Regions from separate parts of the Rahnella sp. AN3-3W3 genome, predicted to be linked through region 1. Evidence: predicted binding sites of a transcription regulator. Region 1 holds the regulator's gene; each other region holds the start of a gene.
What was found. Region 1 encodes Fur, which represses iron uptake genes when iron is present. Its sites were predicted from a motif close to ATAATAATGAGAACNACTATCAA; they were not measured.

Region 1 (3,286 bases):
GACCACCAGCTACCAGTTCTACGGTGCGGAAGATCGCATCAGCAATAAGAACGATCCGAACAGCTTGTATGACGGGATGGCCTGGTTGCAGGCGCTGACTTTCGGTTACACCACCGGTCAGTTTAACTGGCGGCTGGAAGGTACGATGGTCAAAGCGGAAGGTAATCAGGGCTACTTCCTGCAACGTATGACCCCGACGTATTCCTCCTCCAACGGTCGTCTTGACGTGTGGTGGGATAACCGTTCGGACTTCAACGCCAACGGCGAGAAAGCGGTGTACGCCGGCGTACTTTACGATCTGGCGAAATGGGATCTGCCGGGCTTTGCCGTCGGGGGTTCTTACGTTTACGCGTGGGACGCCAAACCGAGTACCAACGCCGCTTATGACCAGAGCCAGCGTCTGAAAGAGAGCGCCTGGAGCCTGGATGCGCTTTACACCATTCAGGAAGGCCGCGCGAAGGGGACACTGTTCAAACTGCATTACACCCAGTACGACAACCACTCGGATATTCCGAGCTGGGGCGGGGGTTACGGCAACATATTCCAGGATGAAAAAGACGTGAAATTCATCGTTATTGCTCCATTCACTATTTTCTGAGGTCGTTATGTCGATGAATAAATTACTGATGATGGCAGTATCTGTTGTTCTGTTGGCAGGCTGTGCGCCAACGGCCGATCAGGCTCAGATTTCGCAAACGCGTGAAGACTACCGCGCGTGTATTAATTCTTCAGAAGGTAATCCGGACAAACTGGCGTCCTGTCAGGTGTTGCTGAACAAGCTGAAACAGGAAAAAGAACACCAGAAATTTGCGGAACAGGAAACAGTACGCGTGCTGGATTACCAGCGCTGTCTGACGGCGCGCAAAACCGGTGATGGTCAGGCATATGCGGCGGATTGCGGTAAAATCTGGCAGGAAATCACATCCAATAACGCGCCTGCAATGGCGAACTAATAGCAGATTTTTGTAAAAGCCTTAGCTGGCAAAATCATCATTATCAAAAGCGAAACCCCGGCTTGCCGGGGTTTTTTACGTCGGTAAGCGGCGTCTGTGTTCGGGGTGAAACGCAGACATAAAAAAACCGCTTTCCAGCGGTTAGTTTATTTAGAGTATTTGCGACAATCGAAGCTGTGCAAATTAATGCGCAGGTTTGTCATTGTGCAAAGATTCGTCTTCACGGCAGTCGCCTGCTTCACAGTGACCGTACAGGTACAGACTGTGGTTGGTCAGTTTAATGCCATGTTTTTTAGCAATCTCACGCTGACGACCTTCAATATATTCGTCACGGAATTCAATCACACGACCGCAATCCAGGCAGATCAGGTGATCGTGGTGATGTTGCTGAGTCAGTTCGAATACGGACTTGCCGCCTTCGAAGTTATGACGGGTGACGATACCAGCATCATCAAACTGGTTCAGAACACGGTAAACCGTGGCCAGACCAATTTCTTCGCCCATATCAATCAGTTGCTTGTACAGATCTTCCGCACTAACGTGATGACCTTCCGGCGCTTGCAGCACTTCCAGGATTTTGAGGCGCGGAAGCGTGACTTTTAAGCCGGCTTTCTTCAGTGCGGTGTTGTTGTCAGTCATGCGGATTCAGTCCTGTTACTATGTGCTAATCAAGTTGAGGCATGCAGCCTGTGGCATCGGCGGCACAAAATTGTTCGTTTACTGTTCTTCGTTTAAGGGAAGTGTGCCCATTCTCGTAAACGACAGCCTGTTAATAAAGATCACAAATTGCCTGTCACATTAATAATGCAACGACTTGATCGATAGAAAAAACAGATGAACTCAGTGTACCTTGATACGACCGAAAGTTACAATTTTGTAGCGGTTAAATTGTTAATTTCAGTAATAGTTTGGCCCTTCAATTGTAGAATAAATCCTCAGGGCCAACAGGGTTTTAGCCGATAATTTCTGAAAGGCTGAGTTCTTCTGTGATCTGTTTCACCCACGCATCAACACGTTCAGCGGTCAGTTCCGGCTGACGGTCTTCGTCAATTGCCAGTCCGATGAAGTGCTTATCATCTGCCAGGCCTTTGGATGCTTCAAAGTGGTAACCTTCAGTTGGCCAGTGTCCGACAATCACTGCGCCGCGTGGCTCAATGATATCGCGCACGGTACCCAGTGCATCGCAGAAATACTCGGCATAGTCTTCCTGATCGCCGCAGCCAAACAGGGCAACCAGCTTACCTTCGAAATCTATCTCTTCGAGCGACGGGAAAAAGTCATCCCAGTCACACTGCGCTTCACCGTAATACCAGGTTGGAATTCCGATCAGCAAAATATCGAATTTTTCCAGATCCTCTTTGCTGCTCTTCGCAATGTCATGCACCTCAGCCACATCTTTACCCAATTGTTTCTGGATCATTTTAGCGATGTTTTCGGTGTTACCTGTATCGGATCCAAAGAAGATACCTACAACGGCCATAAGATTATCTAACCTCTTGTTCTAAATGAAGTGCCCTGCATTGCAGGCAATAATAGCGAAGATGATACCAAACTCGCGAGGCGGAGAATATGCTTCTGCTCGCCTTCTTAACTGGGGAATAAGTTTATCGGGCAATATTTTAAAGTGTTATCGCCATCGTGTGCTTATCAACCACAGGGTTCCTGAGGTCATAAGCAAAGTGAAGAAATAAACCGGCTCCTTCCTTAAGTTTATGCATGTCCCGCCGATAGATGATGCGAGAGCAATCTCAACATAATAAAGAAATCGATGCCCGGAGAGGTGTTCAAACATGTCCGGGGGCGTAGGCCTGCTGGTTACCTGTTTTGATTCTCCGCATCCCCGTCAATCCTCAGACCAGAAACAGTCCTGTTTCGAGAGAGGCATATCGTGCAGTTTTTAAAAAATATTACCATCAGGGCCGCTTTATTAACCATTCTTGGCATCTTCTGCGTGATGTGGGCCGGTGTTTCCCTTTATACCGTCACATCACTTGGCACATTAACGCAAAATACCAGGAACAGTACCGAACTGGTCAACAACATGACGCTGATCAGCAAAGGCAACGATCAGTATTTCCGTACCGTGACGCGTCTGAGTCGTGCGGTTGCACAGCTTCAGACTGACCCGTCAAAAGGCCCTGAAATTTTTGACAGCGCCAAACAATCTCTTGATGAACTGACTCAGGCGCTGGCTGATTTTAAATCAGTACCCCATCCGGGCCTGGAAGAATCATCCATTCAGGAACTGCAGACCAGCTGGGAAAACCTGCTGACACAGGGCGTTACGCCGTTATTCAATGCTGCCAGCAGTAAGAATATCGACACCTATAACC
Region 2 (3,286 bases), on a different contig from region 1:
CAAAAAACGCGCCTTTATGGAGAGTGTGTAAGCTTTGCGTTAAGGCGCGTAAATCATTCAAAACAGGATTGTAAGCAATAGAACCCGTGCCCGCTTCACCTTATAACTGTCAGCATAAATTATAAGGAATCTGGGGCCGCTCATGTTAAAGCCAGTATTATTCGCCACATTGTTCTTTGCCCTGCTCCCTGCGGCGGTACCCACCGTGCAGGCCAGCAGCTTCAGCCTGAATACGCCGGGCCTTTCCATCAATATCGGTGACCGAGATAACCGGGGTTATTACTGGGACGGCTACGACTGGCGTAATCCTGGCTGGTGGAATAGCTATCGCGGTCACCATTATGGTTACCGTGGGCCGCGTGGTCATTACTGGGATGGTTACCGCTGGCGCGATCAGGGCTGGTGGGATCAGCGCCATCCGCCGCGTCGCCCGATGCCACCGCCGCATTATTATCATGGCGACCATGGGCGTCCGCATAATGACCACGGGCGCGGTCACGGTCACGGTCACGGTCACGGTCACGGTCACGGTCACGGACATGATAAAGGACGCGGCCACGACGATCATCGTGGCGGTCACGGCGATCATCGCCACTGAACAGAAACAAAAACGGGACAGTTTGCGCTGTCCCGTTTTTTATTGCCTGACGTGTGTCCGGACGCTATTTCAACATGCCGATCAGCAGATAAAGGTTGAGGCTGACGACTATCAGTACAATCAGCCGCCCTGCCCACTGCACGGTTTTGGTGTTGACCATATCGCCCATCAGGCTGCGGTTACCGGTAAAGGCCAGCAGCGGCAACAGCGCCAGCGCAATCCCGAAGCTCAGCAATACCTGGCTCATGACCAGAATACGTGTGGCGTCTAATCCCATCAAAATCACAATAAATGACGGCATCATGGTGACCGTACGGCGCACCCACAGCGGAATGTAGAATTTCACAAAGCCCTGCATCACCACCTGTCCGGCCAGTGTGCCGACCACTGTCGACGATAACCCCGCCGCCACCAGGCTCAGACCAAAAGTGGTCGCAGCGGCGTGACCGAGCAAGGGTTGCAGGGTCAGATAGGCTTCATCGAGTTCACTGATCCCGCTGTGTCCGCTGAAATGGAACGCGGCAGCAGCGGTTGCCATCATCGCCAGATTCACGAAACCGGCAATGGTCATGGCAATGCCGACATCCAGTTTGGTGGCGGAATAACGCTGCGCTTTAGATGCCTTGCCGCCCCGCTGGGTCAGCGAAGAGTGCAGATAAATGACGTGCGGCATGATGGTCGCACCGAGGACACCAGCAGCCAGATAGACGGAATCCGCCGTCGGCAGCGAGGGGATCAGCATCCCTTTACCGAGCGCCATCATGCTTGGCTGCGAGAAGAACAATTCGACAATATAAGCCGCTGCGACAAAAAGCAGTAAACCGGCTATCACCAGTTCCAGCGGCTTTTGCCCACGCTTTTGCAGCCCGAGGATAATAAAGGTGGCAATCCCGGTCAGCACCGCGCCTTGTAACAGCGATACGCCGAGAAGCAATTTGAAGCCGATCGCAGCACCAATGAATTCAGCAAGATCGGTGGCCATGGCGATAATTTCCGCCTGCACCCAGTAAGCCCACACGGCCGGACGAGGGAAGCGGTCACGGATATGTTCGGCGAGATTTTTACCGGTTGCAATACCGAGTTTGGCAGACAACAACTGGATCAACATCGCCATGACGTTGGCCCAGACCACCACCCACAGCAACTGATAGCCATAAGAGGCACCGGCCTGAATGTTAGTCGCAAAGTTGCCCGGATCGATATAACCGATGGCGGCAATAAAAGCTGGCCCCATCAGTGAAAGCTTCATCTTTCTGGACGCGCGGCCTGAGGATTCGGCCCGGCTGTTCAGCATAGTTAGTTAACCCTTACAATTATTACGCTTACATCAATCATATCTAATTGATAATGATTATCAAGTGCATTTAGAATGATCTGAGTAATTACTCTGATAGGCAGTAGCAGTAAGCGAGAGGGTGATAACTGAAAGGTGAATCGCTCACCCGACTTCAGAAAGCCAGACGCAGCGCACTTTCCTAAAACAGACATTTACAGGCCAGATTCAGAACGCATTACGGCACATGATAAAACTAGCACAGGAAAGCTAATTGTGCTTAGTTTTATTAACATCTTGATTTTTTGTGTGATAGGCCGCGATTTGTTGCAATTCGTGTTTGTAATTTCTATATTTGCAATCGACTTCACGTTTTAAATGTACGCGTTACATAAAATGTCCGTCGAAATATAGCCTGCCTCTAATTTGGAGCACCCATGTCCCGAATATTGCACTTTGTATTAGCGTTGGCCGTTGTCGCTGCACTCGCTTTACTGGTGAGCCGTGACCGGAAGAATATCCGTTTACGTTTCATTGTTCAGCTTTTGGTCATCGAAGTCTTATTAGCCTATTTCTTCCTGAACTCTTCAATAGGTTTAGGTTTTGTGAAAGGCTTCTCAGACTTGTTTGAGAAATTATTAGGATTCGCTGCGGAAGGGACCGGCTTCGTATTTGGAGGCATGAGCGATAAAGGATTAGCGTTCTTCTTCTTGAAAGTCTTGTGTCCGATCGTGTTTATCTCTGCACTGATCGGTATTTTACAGCACATTCGCGTACTGCCTTTCGTCATCCGTATTATCGGTACGGTTCTGTCGAAAATTAATGGCATGGGAAAACTGGAATCTTTCAACGCCATCAGCTCCCTGATTTTGGGCCAGTCAGAAAACTTTATCGCGTATAAAGATATTCTGAGCAAAATGTCTGAAAAACGTATGTACACCATGGCAGCCACAGCCATGTCGACGGTTTCTATGTCGATTGTGGGTGCGTACATGACCATGCTGGAACCGCGCTTTGTTGTTGCTGCGCTGGTGCTCAACATGTTCAGTACTTTCATCGTACTGTCGTTGATCAACCCTTATAAAGTTGATTCAGAAGAAGACCTGCAAATCGGTAACACGCACCAGGGTCAGAGTTTCTTTGAAATGCTGGGTGAATACATCCTGGCCGGTTTCAAAGTGGCTATCATCGTTGCAGCCATGTTGATTGGTTTCATCGCACTGATTTCCTGCCTGAATGCGTTGTTCGACGTCGTATTCGGCATCAGCTTCCAGGGCGTGCTGGGTTATGTCTTCTATCCATTCGCATGGATGATGGGCGTACCAAGCCACGAAGCCTTGCAGGTAGGCAGCATCATGGCAACCAAACTGGTTTCCAATGAATTCGTTGCGATGTTGGATCTGCAGAAAGTTGCG
Region 3 (3,286 bases), on a different contig from region 1:
CGATGATCTGCCAGGGCAGGCAAAGAGAAGTGGTTTTATTGAACACGATAATTTCCTTGGCTTGCTTGATGATGAATTTATAACGCCGACACTTTAGCGCAAACGCGCTTAAAACGTTTGTCATAAAAACATAAAAAACGCAGAGGCCGAAGCACTCTGCGTTGTTTGCAAGCTCACACAACTGAAAATTAACCAGCCGGAGCTTGTGCCACCATATTTTTGAGATCTTTATCCACAAAGAACAAACCGTTGCCGGTATTGCTTACCAGCGCCAGTTTATCCAGAACAGATTTGAACAACGTTTCTTCTTCATGCTGCTCTGCAACGTACCATTGCAGGAAGTTGAAGGAAGAATAATCTTTCAGCGTCATGGACAAATCTGCCAGTTCATTGATTTTCTGAGTGATCAGTTGTTCGTGTTCGTAAGTCTGCTTGAACAAATCGGTCAGCGATTCGAAAGACACCGGCGGAGCAGCAATGGCGCCCAGCAGTGGCAGAGCACCTGTATCGCTGACGTATTTGAACAGACGATGCATGTGATCCATTTCTTCCATTGAATGCTGTTTCAGGAATGCGGCAGCACCTTCGTAGCCTTTATCGCTGCACCATGCACTCATCTGCAAATATAAATTGGCAGAATAAAACTCGAGGTTCAGCTGTTCATTAAGCTGATCAATCATTTCTTTTTTAAGCATGGTACGGCTCCGGATTTAAATTACGGCAGGTGGGCTGAATTATTTACCCGCATTATGCCCGCATCAACACAAAATAAAAACACCCGATTCACATTAATATTCACCGAAATAACAAATATATTTAAGGCAATGATTTATAAAGGTATTTTATCTCCATAAATATACAACAATGATAATCATTAACATATAGATGGATATTAAAAAGAATCATTCTTATTCAGGATATTAATTAGCGGATTCTTATTGAAGTTAATTATCACTTCAGATTTGTGAATGGTTCTTATTTACTATTAATATTAACCTGCCAATTCTCTTCTTAGGGATAGTGTAAAAGTAAAATCACAACATTCACGATGGCGTCTGCCTCGGGTACAATGAGGCAAAACGGATCACCAGGAAGCAGCAATGAGTATCAATCTGGCTGAAATCAGCAAAGACGAAATGGATCGCATCAACGTCGATCTTGCCGCCTCAGCGGTGGCTTTCAAAGAACGCTACAACATGCCGGTTGTCGCGGAGATAGCAGAACGCGAGCAGCCTGCGCATTTGCGCACTTATTTTCGTGAACGGGTGATGTTTTATCGCGGGGAATCACATAAGTTCTCCCGCTTACCTTACGAGCCTAAGCAAAAGTAAGCGGGAAAGCTGGAAACGTTAGCGCCGGGCGGCGAAACGCTGGTTGGTGCGGATTAACTGATCGAGAATGCCCGGCTCATCAAAAGAATGCCCTGCACCTTCGATAATGTGCAATTCTGCTTCCGGCCAGGCCTGCGCCAGATCCCAGGCGTTTTGCACCTGACAGGCCATATCGTAGCGGCCGTGAACAATGACTGCCGGAATATGGCGGATGCGTTCCACATTTTTCAGCAACTGGTCATCAGTTTCTAAAAAGCCCATATACGTGAAGTAGTGATTCTCAATGCGGGCAAAAGCCAGCGCGAAATTATCTTCGCCAAATGATGCCGCTCCTTCCGCAGGCATCAACGTCACGGTCTCCCCTTCCCACAAACTCCAGATCTTAGCCGCTTCAAGCTGAACAGCGCGGTCATCGGAGGTCAGACGGGCGCGATAGGAAGCAATTACGTCTTTGCGTTCTTCCTCAGACAGGATCGACAAAATACGCTGCCATTTCTCAGGGAAGAAACGGGAGGCGCCGTCCTGGTAATACCAGGTCAGTTCCTGTTTGCGCAGAGTGAAAATACCCCGCAGTACCATCTCGCTGACGTGCTCAGGGTGAGTCTGGGCGTATGCCAGCGCCAGCGTCGAGCCCCACGAACCACCAAATACCAGCCATTTATCGACACCGGCCATTTTGCGCAAACGTTCAATATCATCGACCAGATGCCAGGTTGTATTATTGTCGAGACTGGCATGAGGTTTAGAGCGTCCGCAGCCACGCTGGTCAAACAGCATGACGTCATAATCTTTAGGATCGAACAACTGACGGTGAACCGATGAACAGCCGCCGCCAGGCCCGCCATGAAGAAATACTGCCGGTTTGCCCGCCGGGTTTCCGCTGCGCTCCCAGTAAATCTGGTGACCATCGCCCGTATCAAGCATGCCACTGGCATAGGCTTCCAGCGGTGGATACAACCCTTTTAATTTTGGCATGACATTTCCTGTTCTATTCGGCCAGTGTATTGATAAATGTGCTTACATCTTAATAACAGCGCATTGGCCCACTTACAACAAGTGGTTATCTCCAAAAACCGTTGTTTTGTATGCCGTTCGCATACTTATCGCGCAATTTGATTGCATCACATGCCAGCTGATGAAATATCACTCCTCTGTAAAGTATTGTGGGAAACGCGAAGGTGCTTGCAACTGACCTGAATTAAGCAGTAAATAGGTGAGCAACCCAATCCACCCGCTTTAAGAGAGGCAATTATGAGTAAAGGAATGGATAGCAAAAAGAATGCGAAGAAAAAGCCATTGAAAACACCGGCCGAAAAAAAGGCTGATAAAAAAGCCAAGAAAGCTTCTGCTTAACAATGTACTTCGTAGATCAAACCCGCCGAGAGCGGGTTTTTTTATGTCCCTGTCATACTTCAAATTGCAGGTGCGTTGGCTGCGTTTACTCACCCGAATCGCTGACCCATGTCAGCTCATCGGGATTGGCTCAGTTGTCGCCTGCCTGCCATTCGAATTATTTAGGGGAAAAGCCTGATACTCAGTTTTTCGTCGCCAGCGCCAGTACAAAAGCGTATTCCAGCGCGATATCTTCATAGGCTTTAAAGCGGCCGGATTTACCACCATGCCCGGAATCCATATCGGTGTGCATCAGCAACTGGTTATCATCGGTTTTAAGCTCGCGTAATTTCGCGACCCATTTTGCCGGCTCCCAGTATTGCACCTGCGAATCATGTAAACCGGTGGTGACCAGCATATGCGGATAGGCCTGTGCGCGAACCTGATCGTACGGGCTGTATTGCAGCATATAGTCATAACTGGCTTTGTCGTTCGGATTGCCCCACTCGTCGTATTCACCGGTTGTCAGCGGAATCGACTCATCGAGCATAGTTGTCACGACATCAACGAACGGAACTTGCGCCACGATGCCGTGATACAACTCCGGCGCCTGATTAATGATT

Region 2: the regulator Fur is predicted to act here: its motif matches at 1,940-1,962, upstream of UC15_RS21195 (Nramp family divalent metal transporter).
Region 3: the regulator Fur is predicted to act here: its motif matches at 859-881, upstream of UC15_RS22285 (DNA polymerase III subunit theta).

Annotation. Positions count from the first base shown of each region.
Region 1 is NZ_JYDG01000013.1:241,542-244,827, forward strand. It holds gene UC15_RS06445 (OprD family outer membrane porin) at 1-598, shown strand, start outside; gene chiQ (ChiQ/YbfN family lipoprotein) at 612-953, shown strand; gene fur (ferric iron uptake transcriptional regulator) at 1,137-1,592, opposite strand; gene fldA (flavodoxin FldA) at 1,906-2,433, opposite strand; gene UC15_RS06465 (methyl-accepting chemotaxis protein) at 2,842-3,286, shown strand, end outside.
Region 2 is NZ_JYDG01000095.1:28,279-31,564, reverse strand. It holds gene UC15_RS21200 (DUF2502 domain-containing protein) at 143-598, shown strand; gene UC15_RS21195 (Nramp family divalent metal transporter) at 663-1,892, opposite strand; gene UC15_RS21190 (NupC/NupG family nucleoside CNT transporter) at 2,309-3,286, shown strand, end outside.
Region 3 is NZ_JYDG01000104.1:8-3,293, forward strand. It holds gene ftnA (non-heme ferritin) at 189-695, opposite strand; gene UC15_RS22285 (DNA polymerase III subunit theta) at 1,101-1,331, shown strand; gene pip (prolyl aminopeptidase) at 1,350-2,306, opposite strand; gene UC15_RS22300 (S9 family peptidase) at 2,866-3,286, opposite strand, start outside.